Regions from separate parts of the Streptomyces sp. NPDC048659 genome, predicted to be linked through region 1. Evidence: riboswitches for the same ligand, from Rfam matches in the RefSeq annotation. Region 1 holds a riboswitch; each other region holds the start of a gene.

Region 1 (6,062 bases):
CACTTGGCCCGACGGCGGCGTCCACCCCGGGCCGGACGCTGCCCCGGGGCCGCCGGGCGGTCGGCGGAGACCACCAGCGCCGCGAGGGCGGTGGTGACCGGCACCGACAGGACCAGGCCGATCGAGCCGATCAGGGTCCGGACGATCTCCTCCGCGACCAGCTCGCTGTTGGCCACCGTGCCCACGCTGCTCTGGGCGATCGAGAACAGCAGCAGCAGCGGCAGCGCGGCGCCGGCGTAGGCGAGGACCAGGGTGTTCACGACCGACGCGATGTGGTCGCGGCCGATCCGGATGCCCGCCCGGTACAGCGCCCGCGGGCCCATCCTCGGGTCCGCCGCGTGCAGCTCCCAGACCGCGGAGGTCTGGGTCACCGTCACGTCGTCGAGCACGCCGAGCGAACCGATGATGACGCTCGCGAGCAGCAGGCCCGACATGTCGATGTCCGGATAAAGCCCGTGGATCAGGCCGGTGTTGTCGTCGGTGTTGCCGCTGAGCGAGGCCCAGCCGATGAAGAACGAGCCGAACAGCCCGATCAGCAGCAGCGAGACCAGGGTGCCGAGCACCGCCACCGAGGTCCTGGCCGAGAGCCCGTGGCACATGTAGAGCGCGATGAGCATGATCGCGCTCGCTCCCACGATGGCGACCACCAGCGGGTTCGACCCCTGGAGGATCGCCGGGAGGATGAACAGGGTCAGCACCAGGAAGCTCACGATGAGCGCGATCAGCGCCATCACGCCGCGCATCCGGCCGACGGCCACGACCACCAGCGCGAAGATGGCGGCCAGCACGGCGAGCGGCACCTTGCGGTTGATGTCCGTGACCGAGTACTGCAGGTCGCGCGGCGCGTCGGGGGCGTACGCGACGACCACGCCCTGCCCCGCGTCGAGCTGCCGGGGCGCGTCCGGCTGCACGACCTCGGTGAAGGTCCTGCCCTTCTCCGGGCCCGAGGTGACCTCGACCGTCGCCTTCTCGCACCGGCCCTGCTGGGAGGCGACCGCCTCGCGCCCCTCCGGTGTCGAGGTGTCGCCGGTCGGCGGGACCTGGGCGACGTTCACGTCCTTGCAGTCGACCCGCTCGACGGAGACGACCTTGCCCTGCTCGGTCTGCCGGTCGAAGCCGACGCCGGTGCGCTCGTGCGCCGGGGCGCCGCCGGGCCAGAGCACGGCGAGGCCGATCAGGACGGCGGCGCCGAAGGGGATCAGGACGGCGGCGATGACCTTGCGCAGATGACGCGAGACGGGCGCGGCGGGGCCGTGGCTGTGGGTGTGCGCGTGCCCGTGGCCGCCGCCGGAGCCGTGGCCGTCGGAGCCGTTCCCGCCACCGTCGGAGCCGTGGCCGCCGCCGTGGCCGCCATGGCCACCACCGTGCCCTTCGTGGCCGTCGTGCCCGCCCGGGCCGTGCGCATCGGGGCTCTGCTGCGTGGAAGTCACCGCCCGATCATCGCAAGAACGCGCGGAGACCCACTGTTCAGCACGCCAGGGAGGGCGCTAGCGTGGTGACACCTTTGCACACGCGGGAGCTCGGAGCACCGGGCTGAGAGGGCGCTGATCACCGTACGCGCGTACTGGACGTACGTACGGGAAGAGGCTGCGCCGACCGCCGAACCTGTTACCGGGTAATGCCGGCGTAGGGAGATTCGGTCTGATGACCATTCAGGATGCACGCACGCCTGCCTCCGACCAGAACGGCCCGCAGGAGCGCACGCCGGGCTGGCACAAGGGATACGTCGAGGGCTCCCGCCCCGACCTCCGGGTGCCGGTCCGCCAGGTGCACCTCACCAACGGCAAGGACGTGACGCTGTACGACACGTCCGGCCCGTACACCGACCCGGCCGTCGAGACCGACGTCCGCCGCGGACTGGCCCCGCTGCGCGAGAACTGGATCATCGCGCGCGGCGACACCGAGGAGTACGCGGGCCGCCCGGTCCGCCCCGAGGACGACGGCATCAAGCACACCTCGCCGCGCGGCGGCGGGCTCAAGAACCTCGACGCCGTCTTCCCGGGCCGGCCGCGGCTGCCCCGCCGGGGCCGGTCAGGCCAGGCGGTGACGCAGCTCGCGTACGCCCGCCGGGGCGAGGTCACCCCGGAGATGGAGTACGTGGCGATCCGCGAGAACGTCTCCCCCGAGGTCGTCCGCGAGGAGATCGCGGCGGGCCGCGCGGTGCTGCCGGCGAACGTCAACCACCCGGAGATCGAGCCGATGATCATCGGCAAGCGGTTCCTGGTGAAGGTCAACGCCAACATCGGCAACTCCGCCGTCACCTCCTCCATCGAGGAGGAGGTGGAGAAGATGACCTGGGCGACCAAGTGGGGCGCCGACACGGTCATGGACCTCTCCACCGGCCGCAACATCCACACCACCCGCGAGTGGGTGCTGCGCAACTCCCCCGTGCCGATCGGCACCGTGCCGCTCTACCAGGCCCTGGAGAAGGTGGACGGCAAGGCCGAGGAGCTGACCTGGGAGATCTACAAGGACACGGTCATCGAGCAGGCCGAACAGGGCGTCGACTACATGACGGTGCACGCCGGCGTGCTGCTGCCGTACGTGCCGCTGACCGCCCGCCGCAAGACCGGCATCGTCTCGCGCGGCGGCTCGATCATGGCCGCCTGGTGTCTCGCGCACCACCGGGAGAACTTCCTCTACACGAACTTCGAGGAGCTCTGCGAGATCCTCGCGGCGTACGACGTCACCTACTCGCTGGGCGACGGCCTGCGTCCGGGCTCCATCGCGGACGCCAACGACGCGGCGCAGTTCGCGGAGCTGAAGACGCTGGGCGAGCTCAACACCATCGCCAAGCGGCACAACGTCCAGACCATGATCGAGGGCCCGGGGCACGTCCCGATGCACAAGATCAAGGAGAACATCGACCTCCAGCAGGAGATCTGCGAGGAGGCGCCGTTCTACACGCTCGGCCCGCTGACCACGGACGTCGCCCCGGCGTACGACCACATCACCTCGGGCATCGGCGCCGCGATGATCGCCTGGTGGGGCACCGCGATGCTCTGCTACGTGACGCCCAAGGAGCACCTGGGCCTGCCCAACAAGGACGACGTGAAGACCGGCGTCATCACCTACAAGATCGCGGCCCACGCGGCGGACCTGGCCAAGGGCCACCCGGGCGCGCAGGAGTGGGACGACGCGCTGTCGGACGCGCGCTTCGAGTTCCGCTGGGAGGACCAGTTCAACCTGGCGATGGACCCGGTCACGGCCCGTGAGTTCCACGACGAGACGCTGCCGGCGGAGCCCGCGAAGACGGCCCACTTCTGCTCGATGTGCGGGCCGAAGTTCTGCTCGATGAAGATCTCCCAGGACATCCGCCGCGAGCACGGCGGCGACCTGAAGGCGGACGAGATCCAGGCGGGCATGGCCGAGAAGTCGGCCGAGTTCGCGGCGGCCGGCAACCGCGTCTACCTGCCGCTGGCGGAGACCGGCGGCCGGTAGGCGGGCTGCCCCGCAGGGCTCAGCGGAGGGGGGCCCGCCAGGTCACCAGACCTGTCCGGTCCGCCTCCGCGAAGCCGACGGCGAGCGGCTTGTCGCCGTCGTCCGGCAGCATGTGGATGCTGCACTGCGTCACATCGCCGCCCGCCGGGACCAGCCGGGCGACCCAGTCGGAGGGACAGCCGGGGATCTTCCCGCGGAAGAGGAACGGGGTCTTCCCCGCGATCTGCCGGCCGCCCTCGGTGAGCAGCCGGACATCGCCGGCCTGGGAGGGATAGAGCTTCCCCGGGCCGGGGTTGGTGTACCTGATCAGCACGTAGTACGGGACGCCGCGCCGCTCGTGCGGGTCGAGGCCGAGGTCCAGGCCCGCGAGGTCGGCGGGGTCGCCCCGGCGTACGGAGACCGGGGTGGCCGGCAGTTCGAGGACGCCGCGGTCGATGTCGCGCCACCGGACGAGGAGGGTCTCGCCCGGCCCCGCGAGCCCGGCGGACGCGGCCCGCACCCCGCCCTCGACGGGCCAGCTCGCGATCGGGCCGCCCGTCGCGAAGGTGCCGTCGGTGTGGTGCGTCACCGACAGCACGCCGACACCGGCGGGCAGCGTGAAGGCCGCGCAGGAGCGGAACGAGGCGCCGGGCGGGAGCGTCTTCGGCGCGGTGTCCGAGCAGGGCAGGTCGCCCCCGCCGGGCCGGCCGCCGCTGATGCGGATCTCCTCCCCGCGCGTCCAGTCGGTGGCGTTCAGCGCGAAGCCGCTGCCCACCATGTACGAGGCGGGGATCTGCTTGCGGCTGGTGTTGGTCACCTGGTAGCCCACGTAGTGGGGCACCGTGCCCTTCAGCTCCTCGTCCACCTGTGCGCCCCGCATGTCCTCCGCCGAGCCGCGGACCAGGCTCTCGACGGTGATCCGCACCTGGTACACGCGCTGGTCGGTGTCCTTGTGGACGGCGTCCCGGGTGCCGGCCCGCACCGGCAGGTCCGTCCAGGCGGCGGGCCGTTCGGAGGGCCCGGCGCCGCTCTCCGCCGCCCCGCCCGGCTTCTCGCCCGCCGCCCCGGCGCCCGGCGCCCCGCCTCCCACGCACGCGGTGAGGAGGGATATCGCGGCCGCGCCCACGGCGGCCTTCCTGAGGGCGCTGGACAGGCGCATGGGCTTCTTTCGACGCACGACGATCCGTAACTTCCGGAGGAACGGGTGCATCGTAGGTGGTCAGTGCGGAAATCGACGCATTTGCTTCCGCTTCCGTCGCCGCCTCCCTCAGCCTCCGGCCTACTCCGGGAGGTGCTCCGGGCCGCCGAAGTCCGGGCTGGTGAAGTCCGGGCTGGAGAAGCTCGGGCGGGGGGACGGGGTGTCTTCGGAGGGGCTGGTGAAGTCCGGGCCGGTGTAGCCGACCTTGGGGATGCGGCCCGTCGGCGGGCGGGGTCCGGAGGGCTCGCGGGGGGTGTACGCCGCGCGGGCCTCGTCGAGGAAGGGCAGGATGCCGCGGTCCGTCAGGGCGCGGCCCCATGCCTCTCGCGCGCGGGCGAGTTCGGGGTCCTCGCTCTCGGCCGGGACCTCCGTGGCGCCGTTGCGCAGGGCGGTCACCAGCAGTCCGGCCGCCGCGCAGAGCAGTCCGGCCGCGGCGACGGCGCCGAATATCAGGCCCGCGGTCAGCAGGGTGTCGGCGAAGGCGGGCGGCGGGTCGAGCATCTTCAGGACGGCGCCGACCAGCAGCAGGAGCACGCCCGCGGTGCCGGCGAGGATCGGCAGGAGGACGGTGACGATCGCGACGAAGCCCGCGCCGCCCTCCTCGCTGAGCGCCTCGCCCGTACCGCTGACGCCGGCTGCTCTGGCCGCTCTGAGCTGCTCGCGGACCTTGAGGAAACGGTCGTACTCGACCGCCGCGGCGGCGGTGATCAGCGCTGTCGCGTTCAGCGCCATCTCGCGCAGCTGCGCGTTCGTGAACCGGTCCTCCCGCGGCGCGGTTTCCGGCTGGTCGTGCGCGGTGCGCAGTGCCTCGTCGAGGAGGCGCTCGAACTCGGCGCGGTCCTCGGTCAGCAGGTGCGGAGCCACGTTCATGTGCATCCCCCGATGCTCCGTAGGGCCGTAACGGCCCTGGTGAAGCGACCGGTTGGGCGGAAACGGAGGAGAGCCTGCTACGGATGAGCCGATGGTATTGCGGTTACGGCACGCGGTGACAGGGTGTTTCGGGAAATCGACTTCCCCGGATGCGGAGGGTTATGCGTCAGGCGGGCAGCGGGAGTTGCACGACCAGCAGTTTTCCGGCCATGGTCACTCCGCCGTCCATCGCGATCGCGAGACCGTCCGCGTAGACGTGCGGCCCTTCCACGGGCGGGCGTTCGCCCTCCTCGCCGTCCTCCGTGCCGACCTGGCCGAGGAGGTACGGGATCGGGCTGTGGCCGTGCACGATCCGGCCGCCGCCGTAGGTGCCGAGCAGCTCCTGGACGGCCATCGGGCCGGCCGCCTCGTCACGGAAGGCGAAGCGCTTGGTGAACTTCCGGAAGAGGTCCCAGACCTCGTCCGCGTCGTTCCGGTTGAGGATCTCGTGGACCGTGTCGTTGACGTCCTCGATCGTGCTGCCGTACTCCAGATACGCGGTGGTGTCCGAGTGCAGCAGGAGGTGGCCGTCCTC
Region 2 (6,062 bases), on a different contig from region 1:
CGGGGTTGCGCATGAGTCTCTACAGTCCCTTGATCGTGAGCGTGATGGCGGAGCCCTGGGCGGCGGTGGAGTCGCCCGGCACGGACTGGCCGCCGACGGTGTCGCCGAGGAAGGGGAAGGTCTTCTCGACCTTCACCTCGAAGCCGGCCGTCTCCAGCTCGGCCTTGGCCTCGTCGGTCTTCATGCCGACGACGTCCGGCACCTCGACCATCCGCGGGCCCTTGGAGACGGTCAGGGTGACCGCGTCGCCCTTGGCGGCCCGGCTGCCCTCGGCGAGCGACTGGGCGGCGACCGCGCCGGCGTCCTCGGGCGAGTTGATCCGCTCGGGGGCGACGGTGACCTTGAGCCCGGCGTCCTGGAGGGTGGCGGTGGCCTCGGCGACCGTCTCGCCGGTGACGTCCGGGACGTCGATCGGGGCGCCCTTGCTGACCACGAGCGCGATGGCCGAGTCGGGGGCGCGCCCGGTGCCGGGCTCGGGGTCGGAGCTGATGACGGCGCCCTGGAGGATCGCCTGGCTGAAGGCGTAGGTGATCACGCCGGGCGCGAGGCCCTCGTCCGCCAGGCGCTTCTTCGCGTCGGCGAGCGGGACGCCCTTCAGGTTCGGGACCTTCACGATCTCGGGGCCGCGGGAGACGGTGAGGGTCACCGTGCCGTTGCCGCGGATGCGCTCGCCGGAGCCGGGGTCGGTGGCCATCACCGTGCCCCGCTCGTACACGTCGCTGAAGGCGCGCCGGGTGGCGGCCACGTCGAGTCCGGCGTCGGCGAGGCGCCGGGTGGCCTGCTCCTCGGTCTGCCCGAGGACGGCGGGGACGCGGGTGAACTGGCCCGAGTTGATGTACCAGACCCCGGCCCCGAGCCCGAGCGCCAGCAGCACGGCGGCGACGATCAGGAACGGCCCCCGGGGCGCCCGGCGGCGGCCGGCCGGGGGCGCGGGCGGCGGGGCGGGCAGCACGCTCGTGTGCTCCACGGGCTGCGGCAGCAGGCGCGGGATGACGCTGGTGCGGTCCTCGGAGCCGCCGCCCCGCGCGGGCGGGTGCGCGGTCGGCGGTACGGCGTCGAGCCGCGCGTCGTCGAGTGCGGCGCGGGCCTCGCGGACCAGGGCGAGCAGCGCGACCGCGTCGTAGGGGCGCAGGTCGGGGTTGCGCGCGGTGGCGCTCGCGACCAGCTCGTCCAGCTCGGGGGCGAGCCCCGGGACGGTGCCGGAGGGCGCCGGGACGTCGGTGTTCAGGTGCCGGTAGAGGACTTGGGCGGGGGTGTCGCCGGTGTGCGGCTTGGCGCCGGTCAGCGTCTCGTACAGGACGACCCCGCACGCGTACACGTCGGCGCGGGTGTCGGCGGTGCCGTGCTCGATCTGCTCCGGGGCGAGGTACGAGACGGTGCCGAGGACCGCGCCGGTGGTGTCGGTGGCCGAGCCCACGGCCCGGACCAGGCCGAAGTCGGCGACCTTGACCCGGCCGTCGTCCCCTATGAGGACGTTCTCCGGCTTCATGTCCCGGTGCACGAACCCGGCCCGGTGCGCGGCGCCGAGCGCGGCCAGCACCGGCTCCAGGATGTCGAGGGCGGCCCGGGGCGACAGCGCGCCCCGCTCGCGCAGCACGTCCCGCAGGGTGCAGCCGGACACGTACTCCATCGCCAGGTACACGTAGGCGCCGTCCGCGCCCTGGTCGAAGACCCCGACGACGTTGGGGTGCGCCAGGCGCGCGACGGACTTGGCCTCGCGCATGAACCGCTCCACGAACGCGGCGTCCGTGGCGAGGTCCGGGTGCATCACCTTGAGCGCGAGCACCCGGTCCAGGCGGGTGTCGACGGCCCGGTAGACCGTGGCCATCCCGCCGACGGCGATGCGCGCGTCGACGCGGTAGCGGCCGTCGAGCAGCCGCCCGACGAGAGGGTCCTGAAGGGTCGTGTCCACGGCGTCGAGTCTACGAGCCGCGCCGGGGCCCGCCGCCCGCGTCCGGCGCCTTGCAGCGCGGTTGTGACGCGGGCGACCCGGGCCACGGGCGGGGTCGGGCGAGGTCAGGCGGGGTCCCCGGCGGTCAGGCGCCGAACGCCGGGCGCTCCGGGTCCAGCCGCGCGCGGCCCTCGTGCGGGGAGGACGCCTCGGCGAAGCGGCGGCGCGGGATGCGGCCCGCGCGGTGGGCGAGCCGGCCCGCCTCGACCGCGTGCCGCATCGCCTCGGCCATCAGGACCGGCTCCTGGGCCCGGGTCACCGCCGAGGCCAGCATCACCGCCGAGCAGCCCAGCTCCATCGCCAGCGCCGCGTCCGAAGCGGTCCCGGCGCCCGCGTCCAGGATCACCGGGACCCCGGCCCGCTCCACGATCAGCTCGAAGTTGTGCGGGTTGCGGATGCCGAGCCCGGAGCCGATCGGCGAGCCCAGCGGCATCACCGCCGCGCAGCCCACGTCCTCCAGCTTCCGCGCGAGGACCGGGTCGTCGTTGGTGTACGGCAGCACCACGAAGCCGTCGTCGACCAGGGTCTCGCAGGCGTCCAGCAGCTCGACCGGGTCGGGCAGCAGGGTCCGCTCGTCGGCGATGACCTCCACCTTGATCCAGTTCGTGCCGAGCGCCTCCCGGGCCAGCCGCGCGGTCAGCACCGCCTCGCCCGCCGTGTAGCAGCCCGCGGTGTTCGGCAGCACCCGGATGCCGAGCCGCTCCAGGACCGAGAGCACCGAGCCGCGCACGCTCGGGTCCAGGCGGCGCATGGCGACCGTGGTCAGCTCCGTACCGCTGACGGTCAGGGAGCGTTCGAGCACGTCGAGGCTGGGCGCCCCGCCGGTGCCCATGATCAGGCGGGAGGAGAACTCGGTGCCGCCGAGCGCGAAGACGTCGTCGGACATGGTTCAGCCTCCCTGGACGGCGGTGAGGATCTCGACCCGGTCGCCCTCGCCGAGCAGCGTCGCGGCCCACCGGCCGCGCGGCACGACCGTCTCGTTCACGGCGGCGGCCACCCCGGCGGGGGCGGTGGTGAGGGTGGCGACGAGGGCGTCGAGGGAGAGCGGGTCCGCGAGCTCGCGGGGCTCTCCGTTCACGGACACGTTCATGCGTGCTCCAGGTGTGCGGGGGAGAAGCGGCGGGCGGTGAAGGGGCGGGCCGCGTCGGGCAGCGCCCCGGTGGTCAGGGCCTCGGCCATGACGTCGCCGGTCACGGGGGTCAGCAGCACCCCGTTGCGGTAGTGGCCGGTGGCCAGGTGGAGTCCGGGCAGGGCGCTCGGGCCGAGCAGCGGCGCGTTGTCGGGGGAGGCGGGCCGCAGCCCCGCGCGGGTCTCGGTGAGCGGCAGCTCGGTGATGCCGGGCACCAGCTCGTGCGCGTCGCGCAGCAGCTCGTAGACGCCGCCCGCGGTCACCGTGGTGTCCCAGCCGAGCTCCTCGCTGGTGGCGCCGACGACCAGCTCGCCGTTCTCGCGCGGCACCAGGTAGACGTGGCTGCCCCGGACGACCGCGCGGACCGTGCGGGAGAGGAAGGGCGCGTACGCGGGGGGCACCCGCAGCCGCAGCACCTGGCCCTTCACCGGCCGCACCGGCGGCAGCACCCGCTCCGGCACCCCGGGCAGCCGCCCGCTCAGGCTGCCGGCCGCCAGCACCACCTGGTCGGCGGCGAGCCCGGACACCTCGGCCCCGGCGGCCAGCTCGGCGCCGACGGCCCGGTCGCCGCTCACCGTGAGCCGCTCGGCGAGCGCCCGGTGGAAGACCACGCCGGCCCGCTCGCAGGCGAGCAGCAGCGCGTCGGCGAGCCGGCGCGGGTCGACCTGGTGGTCGCCGTCCACCCGCAGCCCGCCCCGCACACCCGGCGCCAGCATGGGCTCCAGGCGGCGGCACTCGCGCCCGTTCAGCCACTCCGAGGCCAGCCCGCAGCGGGTCTGCAGGGCGTGCAGCTCGCGCAGGTGGGCCCGGTCGTCCGTGTCCAGGGCGACCGCGAGGGTGCCGCAGGCGCGGTAGCCGACGTCGTGGCCGGTGGCCTCGCCGAGCTCGGCGACGAAGGCGGGATAGCGGCGGGCGGAGTCGAGGTTGAGCCCGAGCAGGGTCTCCTCGCCGAAGTGCAGTTCGGTGACGGCGGCCAGCATCCCCGCCGCCACCCGGGCCGCGCCGCCGCCGGGTTCGGGGTCGGCCACGGCGACGCGCAGCCCGCGCTGCGCCGCCCGCCAGGCCGTGACCAGGCCGATGATGCCGCCCCCGATGACGAGGACGTCGGTGGTACCGCGTGTACGCGACATGGGCGTCCAGCCCCTCCCTTCGCCGGCATGACCCGGATCAGGTTCGTACGGTCGGAGGCCGGACAGCCTCCCTCTCAGCCCGGTGCGTCCGGGCTCCCGCGAGTGCTTTACGCCCGCCACACTAGCCGCAGCGCGCGGCCCGTCGCAGGCCCCCCGGCTTCCTGACGGACCGTCAGATGCGTAAGGTGGTCGGGTGAGCGAGCAGAAGCAGACCCCGCGGCCCACCGCCCGGCACGTCGTGATCGTCGGCGCCGGCATGGCGGGCGTCCAGACCGCCGTCGCCCTGCGCGAACAGGGCTTCACCGGCCCCGTGACCCTCATCGGCGCCGAACCCCACCAGCCCTACGACCGGCCCCCGCTCTCCAAGGCCGTCCTCCTCGGCACCGCCGAGGGCTCCGCCTTCGACATCGACTTCGACTCCCTCGGCATCACCCTGCGGCTCGGCGTCGCCGTCACCGGACTGCGCGCCGCCGACCACGAGATCGACACCGAGGCCGGACCCGTCGGGTACGACACGCTGGTCCTCGCGACCGGCGCGCGCCCGCTCACCCTGCCCGGCACCGAGGACGTCCCCGGCGTCCACCTGCTGCGCACCCTCGACGACGCCGTCCGGCTCGGCGAGGTGCTCGCCCGCCGCCACGACGTCGTGGTCGTCGGCGCCGGCTGGATCGGCGCCGAGTTCGCCACCGCCGCCCGCGCGGCCGGCTGCGCGGTCACCGTCGTCGAGGCCGCCGACCGCCCCCTCGCCGGAGCCCTGCCCGCCGAGGTCACCGCGCCCATGGTCGGCTGGTACGCCGAGCACGGCGCCGAGCTGCGGCTGAGCGCGCGCGTGGCCGGCGTCGAGAAGGGCCGGGTCCTGCTCGCCGAGGGCGCCGGGAACTCCGGCGAGCGCGCCGAGCTGCCCGCCGACGCCGTCGTCGTCGGCATCGGCGCCCGCCCCGACACCGGCTGGCTCGTCGGCTCCGGCATCGCCCTCGACCCGGGCGGCGCCGTCACCGCCGACGACCGGCTGCGCGCCTCCCTGCCCGACGTGTACGCGGTCGGCGACTGCGCCTCCTTCCCCTCGGGCCGCTACGGCGAGCGGCTGCTCGTCCACCACTGGGACAACGCCCTCCAGGGCCCCCGTACCGTCGCCGCCGACATCCTCGGCGGGGCGGCGGAGCCCTACGACCCGGTGCCCTACTTCTGGTCCGAGCAGTTCGGCCGCTTCGTCCAGTACGCCGGCCACCACGCCGCCGCCGACACCCTGCTGTGGCGCGGCGACCCGGCCGAGGAGGCGTGGACCGTGCTGTGGCTCCGCGAGGAGGTGCCGGTCGCGGTGCTCACCGTCAGCCGCCCCCGCGACCTCGCCCAGGGGCGCCGGCTGATCGAGCGGCGCACTCCGGTGGACCCGGCGCGCGCCGCCGACCCCTCCGTCCCCCTGAAGGCGGCGGTCCGGTAGGGCCCGACTACCGGCTGTCGGTCCGGGATGGCACGCTTGTCCTGTGACCGAGATTGACGCAAGAACCGATGCTCTCGTCCCCGCCTGGCTCTTCCTCCCCGACATCGCCGAGATGCTCGACGTCGAGGTGACGCGCGTGCGGCAGCTGGTCAAGGAGGGCCAGCTCATCGCCGTGCGCCGCGGCGAGCGCAAGGTGCTCCAGGTGCCCGAAGCCTTCATCGACGGCGACAAGGTCGTCAAGGGCCTCGCCGGCACCCTGACGCTCCTGCGGGACGACGGCTTCAGCGACGAGGAGATGCTGGAGTGGCTCTTCACTCCGGACCCGACCCTGCCCGGCACCCCCGCGCAGGCCCTGAGTGAGAATCGCGGCACGGAGGTGAAGCGCCGCGCCCAGGCGCTCGCCGTCTGACC
Region 3 (6,062 bases), on a different contig from region 1:
GGGCGACCGAAGGAGAAGGTGCGTGCTGCTTCGTGCGGCAGGGCCCACGGCTTGTCGCAGGTGCCTGGGCGATCTGACGGCCGCTCTTCCCTAGCGAAGGCTGCGGTGCGTCCTCTGTTCAGTTCTCAAGTACCAGGCGCTTCCATCGAGCCGACCCGTTTTCACGGAGCCCTCCGGGCGACCAAGTGGCAAGGGGGGGTTAGCACCCAAGCCGTCCGGGATCCCTCCTGTTAAGGGGGGGTTGCCACATAGCTTGGCGGCGACTGGCGGGCGATGTCAAGCCCCCCTTAACATGGGGCCAAAGAAGCACCCTCTGAGTCGATTCGGGAGGCGAGACGTTGATCGAGGAAGTGCGACGGGTCTCGGCGATGCAGGATCACTCCCTGCGCGTCAAGGCCGCTGTGGACCTGATGACAGAGCTGCAAGCCGCGGTCGTCGAGACATCGCGGATGCGCAAGGAGAGCATCGCGTGGCTGCGGAAGAACGGTCACTCGATGGCGGACGTGGCCAAGCTGATGGGGGTGAGTCGTGCGCGCGTGGCTCAGCTTCGGGACGCCGGACCGCCGCCGGAGCGGGCATTCCTCGGCACCCAGCTCGTACAGGTCGTCGTGCCGCTCCGGCCCGGCGAGCGGGAGTACGTGGCCGTGGAGGACAGCTCGACCGGACAGCGGCTCCTGGCGATGGCCCAGAGCCTTCAGCTCGATGGGGAGCTCGGGTACATCCCGGTGACGGGAGAGCTCGACCTCAACCGTGACGATCTGGTGGTGGTGTGCGGGCCCAAGACGTCCCCGGAGGCTGCCGCCGCGCTCGCTCAGGACCCCCGGCTCTCGTTCGAGACGCTGCCCGACGGGCGGTGGGCTCTCACGGAGCGGGAGAGCGGCAAGGTATACACGTCGCCGAGCGATGACCCGCAGGACCCGGCGCCGGCAGACGTGGCCTACCTCGGCAGGCTCCCGCGACCTGACGGGCAAGGGACGTTCGTTCTGATCGCCGGAGTCCATGCCGTTGGGTCGCTCGGCGTGGCTCACTACCTGAGCGAAAACCTCTCGTCCCTCTATGAGGAAGCGGGCACCGAGCCCTTCTCCATGGTCGTGGCGTGCGACTACGACCCCAGCGACAAGTCGGTGACGGCGAGCCGATCGGCAAGCGGCGTGCTCCGGCACGAGGCTGCCTGACATGGATGTGTCGGCGTCCAGCAGCGCGTGCCCGGGGCGGGCCAATGAGGATTTCGCGGCCTGGGGCGACTGCGTGGCCGTCGTCGTGGACGGTGCCGGTATGCCCGACACGCTTCAGGCGCCGTGTATTCACGGTGTCTCCTGGTTCGCCAGGACGCTGGGTACGGCGCTGTGCAGTGCGGCCGGCGGGGACGGGACCCTTCGGGACGCCCTCGCCGGCGCGATCGAGCACACGGCCCGCGCGCATCGCGACACGTGCGCCCTTGGCGATCCGCTGTCCCCGTCGGCGACGCTCGCCGCCCTTCGGCTGCGCGAGGACGTAGTTGAGTGGCTGGTCCTGGGAGACTGCACCCTCGTGGTGGAGCACGGAGGGGTGGTGGACGCGGTCTCGGACGCCCGCCTCGCGGAGGTGGGCCGGAGCGAGCGGGCCGCCATGAAGCGCGCGGTCCCCGGGTCGCCCGAGCGTCGGCACCTCCACGCCCGCCTCGTGCAGGTGGAACGAGCCTCGCGGAATCGACCGGGAGGCTACTGGGTGGCCGCCTCGGAGCCCCAGGCCGCCGAGGCGGCGGTGTGCGGCTCCTTTCCCGTGCGTGACGTGGCGCGGGCAGCGCTCATGACTGATGGGGCTGCCCGTGCCGTGACGGCGTTCGCCTTGGCCGACTGGGCGGGCTGCCTGGACCTTCTGGAGCAGGAAGGGCCCGAGGCGCTGGTCCGCCGGGTTCGCGACGCGGAGCTGTCCGACATCGCCCTGACCAGGTGGCCCCGCAGCAAACCGCATGACGATGCCACCGTGATCTACGTCCGCCCATAGCGTGAGGCCGACCCCGAAAGGGCCCGGCCGTGGGGCCGTCTCTGGGCCGTCTGAGGGCCGCCAACGATCACCAATGGCCACCATCAGCCACCGCTCGGCGGCCGGACAAACGGAGGTCATGGGTTTCCGTCTGCGACACTGGTAGGACCATGCCCAAGCCCGGAGAACTCACTTTCGTCGCCCCGCGCGGAGCCAAGAAGCCGCCGCGGCACCTCGCCGACCTCACGCCCGCCGAGCGCAAGGAGGCGGTCGCCGCGATCGGCGAGAAGCCGTTTCGCGCCAAGCAGCTGTCCACGCACTACTTCGCGCGCTACGCGCACGACCCGGCGGAGTGGACCGACATCCCCGCCGGCTCGCGCGAGAAGCTGGCGGGGGAGCTGCTGCCCGATCTGATGTCGGTCGTGCGGCACATCTCCTGTGACGACGACACCACCCGCAAGACGCTGTGGCGGCTGCACGACGGCACGCTCGTCGAGTCGGTGCTCATGCGCTACCCGGACCGGGTGACCATGTGCATCTCCTCGCAGGCGGGCTGCGGGATGAACTGCCCGTTCTGCGCCACCGGCCAGGCGGGGCTCGACCGCAACCTGTCCACCGCCGAGATCGTCCACCAGATCGTCGACGGGATGCGCGCCCTGCGCGACGGAGAGGTGCCCGGCGGGCCCGCGCGGCTCTCCAACATCGTCTTCATGGGCATGGGCGAGCCGCTCGCCAACTACAAGCGGGTCGTCGGCGCCATCCGCCGGCTCACCGACCCCGAGCCCGACGGCCTCGGCCTGTCCCAGCGCGGCATCACCGTCTCCACCGTCGGGCTCGTCCCGGCGATGCTGCGGTTCGCCGACGAGGGCTTCAAGTGCCGCCTCGCGGTCTCGCTGCACGCCCCCGACGACGAGCTGCGCGACACCCTCGTCCCCGTGAACACCCGGTGGAAGGTCCGCGAGGTCCTCGACGCCGCCTGGGAGTACGCGGAGAAGTCCGGCCGCCGGGTCTCCATCGAGTACGCCCTGATCCGGGACATCAACGACCAGGCATGGCGCGGCGACCTGCTCGGCAAGCTGCTCAAGGGCAAGCGGGTGCACGTCAACCTGATCCCGCTGAACCCGACGCCCGGCTCCAAGTGGACCGCGTCGCGGCCCGAGGACGAGAAGGCGTTCGTCGAGGCCATCGCGCGCCACGGGGTGCCCGTCACCGTGCGTGACACCCGGGGCCAGGAGATCGACGGCGCCTGTGGACAGCTGGCCGCCGCCGAGCGCTGACCTTGTAGTCTGAGCTCGAACACATCTTCATATTCCGACAGGGGAGCGCCACAGCGCTGAGAGTGCGGCACCGTCAGGCCGCAGACCCTCTGAACCTCGCCCAGGTCATTCTGGGTAGGAAGTTCGGTCGTAACTCGAGCTGTTGCGCCCTGCCCGCGTCCGGTCCCCCCGGGCGCGGGCAGGGCCGCGTCTCTTCCTGGACACCCCCAGGAGGACATCCACGTGAACACCAAGAAGGCGGCCGCCGCCGCACTCGTCGCGGCGCTCGGCGTCACCACCCTGGCCGCCTGCGGCGGCGGGGACACCGGCAAGGACAAGGCCACCGGCACGCCCGCGCCGAAGACCGTCACGCTCGTCAGCCACGACTCCTTCAACGCCTCCAAGGAGGTGCTGGCGGACTTCACCAAGCAGACGGGTTTCACCGTCAAGGTCCTCAAGAGCGGCGACGCCGGCGCGGCCATCAACAAGGAGATCCTGACCAAGGGCTCCCCCCAGGGCGACGTCTTCTTCGGCGTCGACAACACGCTGCTCTCCCGCGCCCTCGACAACGGCATCTTCACGCCGTACCAGGCCAAGGGACTGGACCGGGTCCCCGCCGCGCTCCAGCTCGACAAGGAGCACCGGGTCACCCCGATCGACTCCGGCGACATCTGCGTCAACTACGACAAGCAGTACTTCGCCGACAAGAAGCTGGCCCCGCCGGTCACCTTCGACGACCTGGCGAAGCCCGCGTACAAGGACCTCCTCGTCGTCGAGAACCCCGAGCGGTCCTCCCCGGGCCTCGGCTTCCTGCTGGGCACCGCCGCGCAGTACGGCGACGCGGGCTGGCAGGACTACTGGAAGAAGCTCAAGGACAACGGCGTGAAGACCGTCGACAGCTGGGAGCTCGCCTACAACCAGGAGTTCTCCGGCTCCGCCGGCGGCAAGAAGGCCAAGGGCGACCGCCCGCTCGTCGTCTCCTACGCCTCCAGCCCCCCGGTCGAGGTGCTCTACGCCGAGCCCCAGCCGAAGGTCGCCCCCACCGGCGTCTCCACCGGCACCTGCTTCCGCCAGACCGAGTTCGCCGGCCTGCTGAACGGGGCGAAGAACCCCGAGGGTGGCAAGGCGCTGATCGACTTCCTGATCTCCAAGAAGTTCCAGGACGACATGCCGCTCCAGATGTTCGTCAACCCGGTGACGAACGACGCGACCCTCCCCGAGCTCTTCACCAAGCACGGCGTGGTCGTCGACAAGCCGCAGACCATGGCCCCCGACAAGATCGCCGCCAACCGTGACCAGTGGATCCAGCAGTGGACCTCGCTCGTCCTGAAGTAGCCGCGCCGGCCCGCCAGGGCCGCCCCGGCCGTACGGGGAACGCGGCGCGGCTCGCCCTCATGGCGCTGCCCGCCGCGTTCTTCGCGGTCTTCTTCGCCTGGCCCGTCGTCTCCATCGTCGAGCGCGGACTGCGGCCGGACGGGCACTGGGAGCTCGGCCGCTTCACCGAGACGCTCGGCAGCCCCGAGATCCTCGACGTGCTGTGGTTCACGCTGTGGCAGGCGCTCGCCTCCACCGCGCTCACCCTGCTGATCGCGCTCCCCGGCGCGTACGTCTTCGCCCGCCTCGACTTCCCCGGCAAGGGGATCCTGCGGGCCGTCGTCACCGTGCCCTTCGTGCTGCCCACCGTCATGGTCGGCACCGCGTTCCTCGCCCTCGTCGGGCGCCGCGGACTCCTCGACGAGCTGTGGGGCGTCCGCCTCGACACCGGCGTCTGGGCCATCCTCATCGCCCACGTCTTCTTCAACTACGCCGTCGTCGTCCGCACCGTCGGCGGCCTCTGGGCCCAGCTCGACCCGCGCCAGGAGGAGGCCGCCCGGGTCCTCGGCGCCTCCCGGTGGCGCGCCTTCCGGACGGTCACCCTGCCCGCCCTCGGGCCGTCCGTCGCCGCCGCCGCGCTCATGGTCTTCCTGTTCACCGCGAGCTCCTTCGGCATCGTGCAGATCCTCGGCGGCCCCGCGTACTCCACCCTGGAGACCGAGATCTACCGGCAGACCGCCGACCGGCTCCAGCTCTCCACCGCCGCCGTCCTCACCATCGTGCAGTTCCTCGCCGTCGCCGCGATCCTCCTCCTGCACGCCCGGATGGTCCGCCGCCGCGAGACCGCCCTGCGGCTGGTCCCCGCCGAGCGGACCGCCGCCCGCCCGCGCGGCGCGGGCCAGTGGCTGCTGCTCGCCGCCGTCCTGCTGTCGATCGGGCTGCTCATCCTGGCGCCGCTCGGCGTCCTCGTCGAACGCTCCCTCGCCACCCCCGCCGGCTATGGCCTCGACTACTACCGGGCGCTCCAGACCGTCGACGAGAACGGCACCTTCCTCGTGCCGATGACCGACACCATCGTCAACTCCCTCCAGTACGCGCTCGCCGCCACCGCCATCGCCCTCGTCATCGGCGGGCTCGCCGCCGCCGCGCTCACCCGGCGGGCCGGGCGGCTGGTCCGCGGCTTCGACGCGCTGCTCATGCTGCCGCTCGGGGTGTCCGCCGTCACCGTCGGCTTCGGCTTCCTCATCACCCTCGACGAACCGCCGCTCGACCTGCGCGCGAGCTGGATCCTCGTCCCGCTCGCCCAGGCGCTGGTCGGCGTCCCCTTCGTCGTACGGACCATGCTCCCCGTGCTCCGCGCGGTCGACGAACGGCTCCGCGAGGCCGCCGCCGTCCTCGGCGCCTCCCCGTGGCGCGCCTGGCGCGAGGTCGACCTGCCGCTGGTGCGGCGGGCCCTGCTCATCGCCGCCGGGTTCGCCTTCGCCGTCTCGCTCGGCGAGTTCGGCGCCACGGTCTTCATCGCCCGCC

The links. A riboswitch is a leader RNA that binds a small molecule or an ion and turns the genes downstream of it on or off. The one in region 1 is predicted to bind thiamine pyrophosphate.
Region 2: another riboswitch for thiamine pyrophosphate. It lies ahead of thiO (glycine oxidase ThiO); the one in region 1 lies ahead of thiC (phosphomethylpyrimidine synthase ThiC).
Region 3: another riboswitch for thiamine pyrophosphate. It lies ahead of AB0C99_RS17050 (thiamine ABC transporter substrate-binding protein); the one in region 1 lies ahead of thiC (phosphomethylpyrimidine synthase ThiC).

What each region holds. Positions count from the first base shown of each region.
Region 1 covers NZ_JBEZHM010000001.1:239,111-245,172, reverse strand. Annotated here, with positions in the region: gene AB0C99_RS01175 (YibE/F family protein) at 1-1,430, opposite strand, end outside; TPP riboswitch at 1,503-1,650, shown strand; gene thiC (phosphomethylpyrimidine synthase ThiC) at 1,645-3,441, shown strand; gene AB0C99_RS01165 (hypothetical protein) at 3,461-4,579, opposite strand; gene AB0C99_RS01160 (hypothetical protein) at 4,700-5,494, opposite strand; gene AB0C99_RS01155 (metallophosphoesterase) at 5,655-6,062, opposite strand, start outside.
Region 2 covers NZ_JBEZHM010000028.1:95,105-101,166, forward strand. Annotated here, with positions in the region: gene AB0C99_RS22020 (deoxyribonuclease IV) at 1-13, opposite strand, end outside; gene pknB (Stk1 family PASTA domain-containing Ser/Thr kinase) at 20-1,912, opposite strand; gene AB0C99_RS22030 (thiazole synthase) at 2,037-2,837, opposite strand; gene thiS (sulfur carrier protein ThiS) at 2,841-3,041, opposite strand; gene thiO (glycine oxidase ThiO) at 3,038-4,210, opposite strand; TPP riboswitch at 4,208-4,320, opposite strand; gene AB0C99_RS22045 (FAD-dependent oxidoreductase) at 4,404-5,651, shown strand; gene AB0C99_RS22050 (Rv2175c family DNA-binding protein) at 5,695-6,060, shown strand.
Region 3 covers NZ_JBEZHM010000019.1:37,273-43,334, reverse strand. Annotated here, with positions in the region: gene AB0C99_RS17065 (sigma-70 family RNA polymerase sigma factor) at 339-1,175, shown strand; gene AB0C99_RS17060 (protein phosphatase 2C domain-containing protein) at 1,177-1,986, shown strand; gene rlmN (23S rRNA (adenine(2503)-C(2))-methyltransferase RlmN) at 2,136-3,242, shown strand; TPP riboswitch at 3,272-3,381, shown strand; gene AB0C99_RS17050 (thiamine ABC transporter substrate-binding protein) at 3,465-4,556, shown strand; gene AB0C99_RS17045 (iron ABC transporter permease) at 4,616-6,062, shown strand, end outside.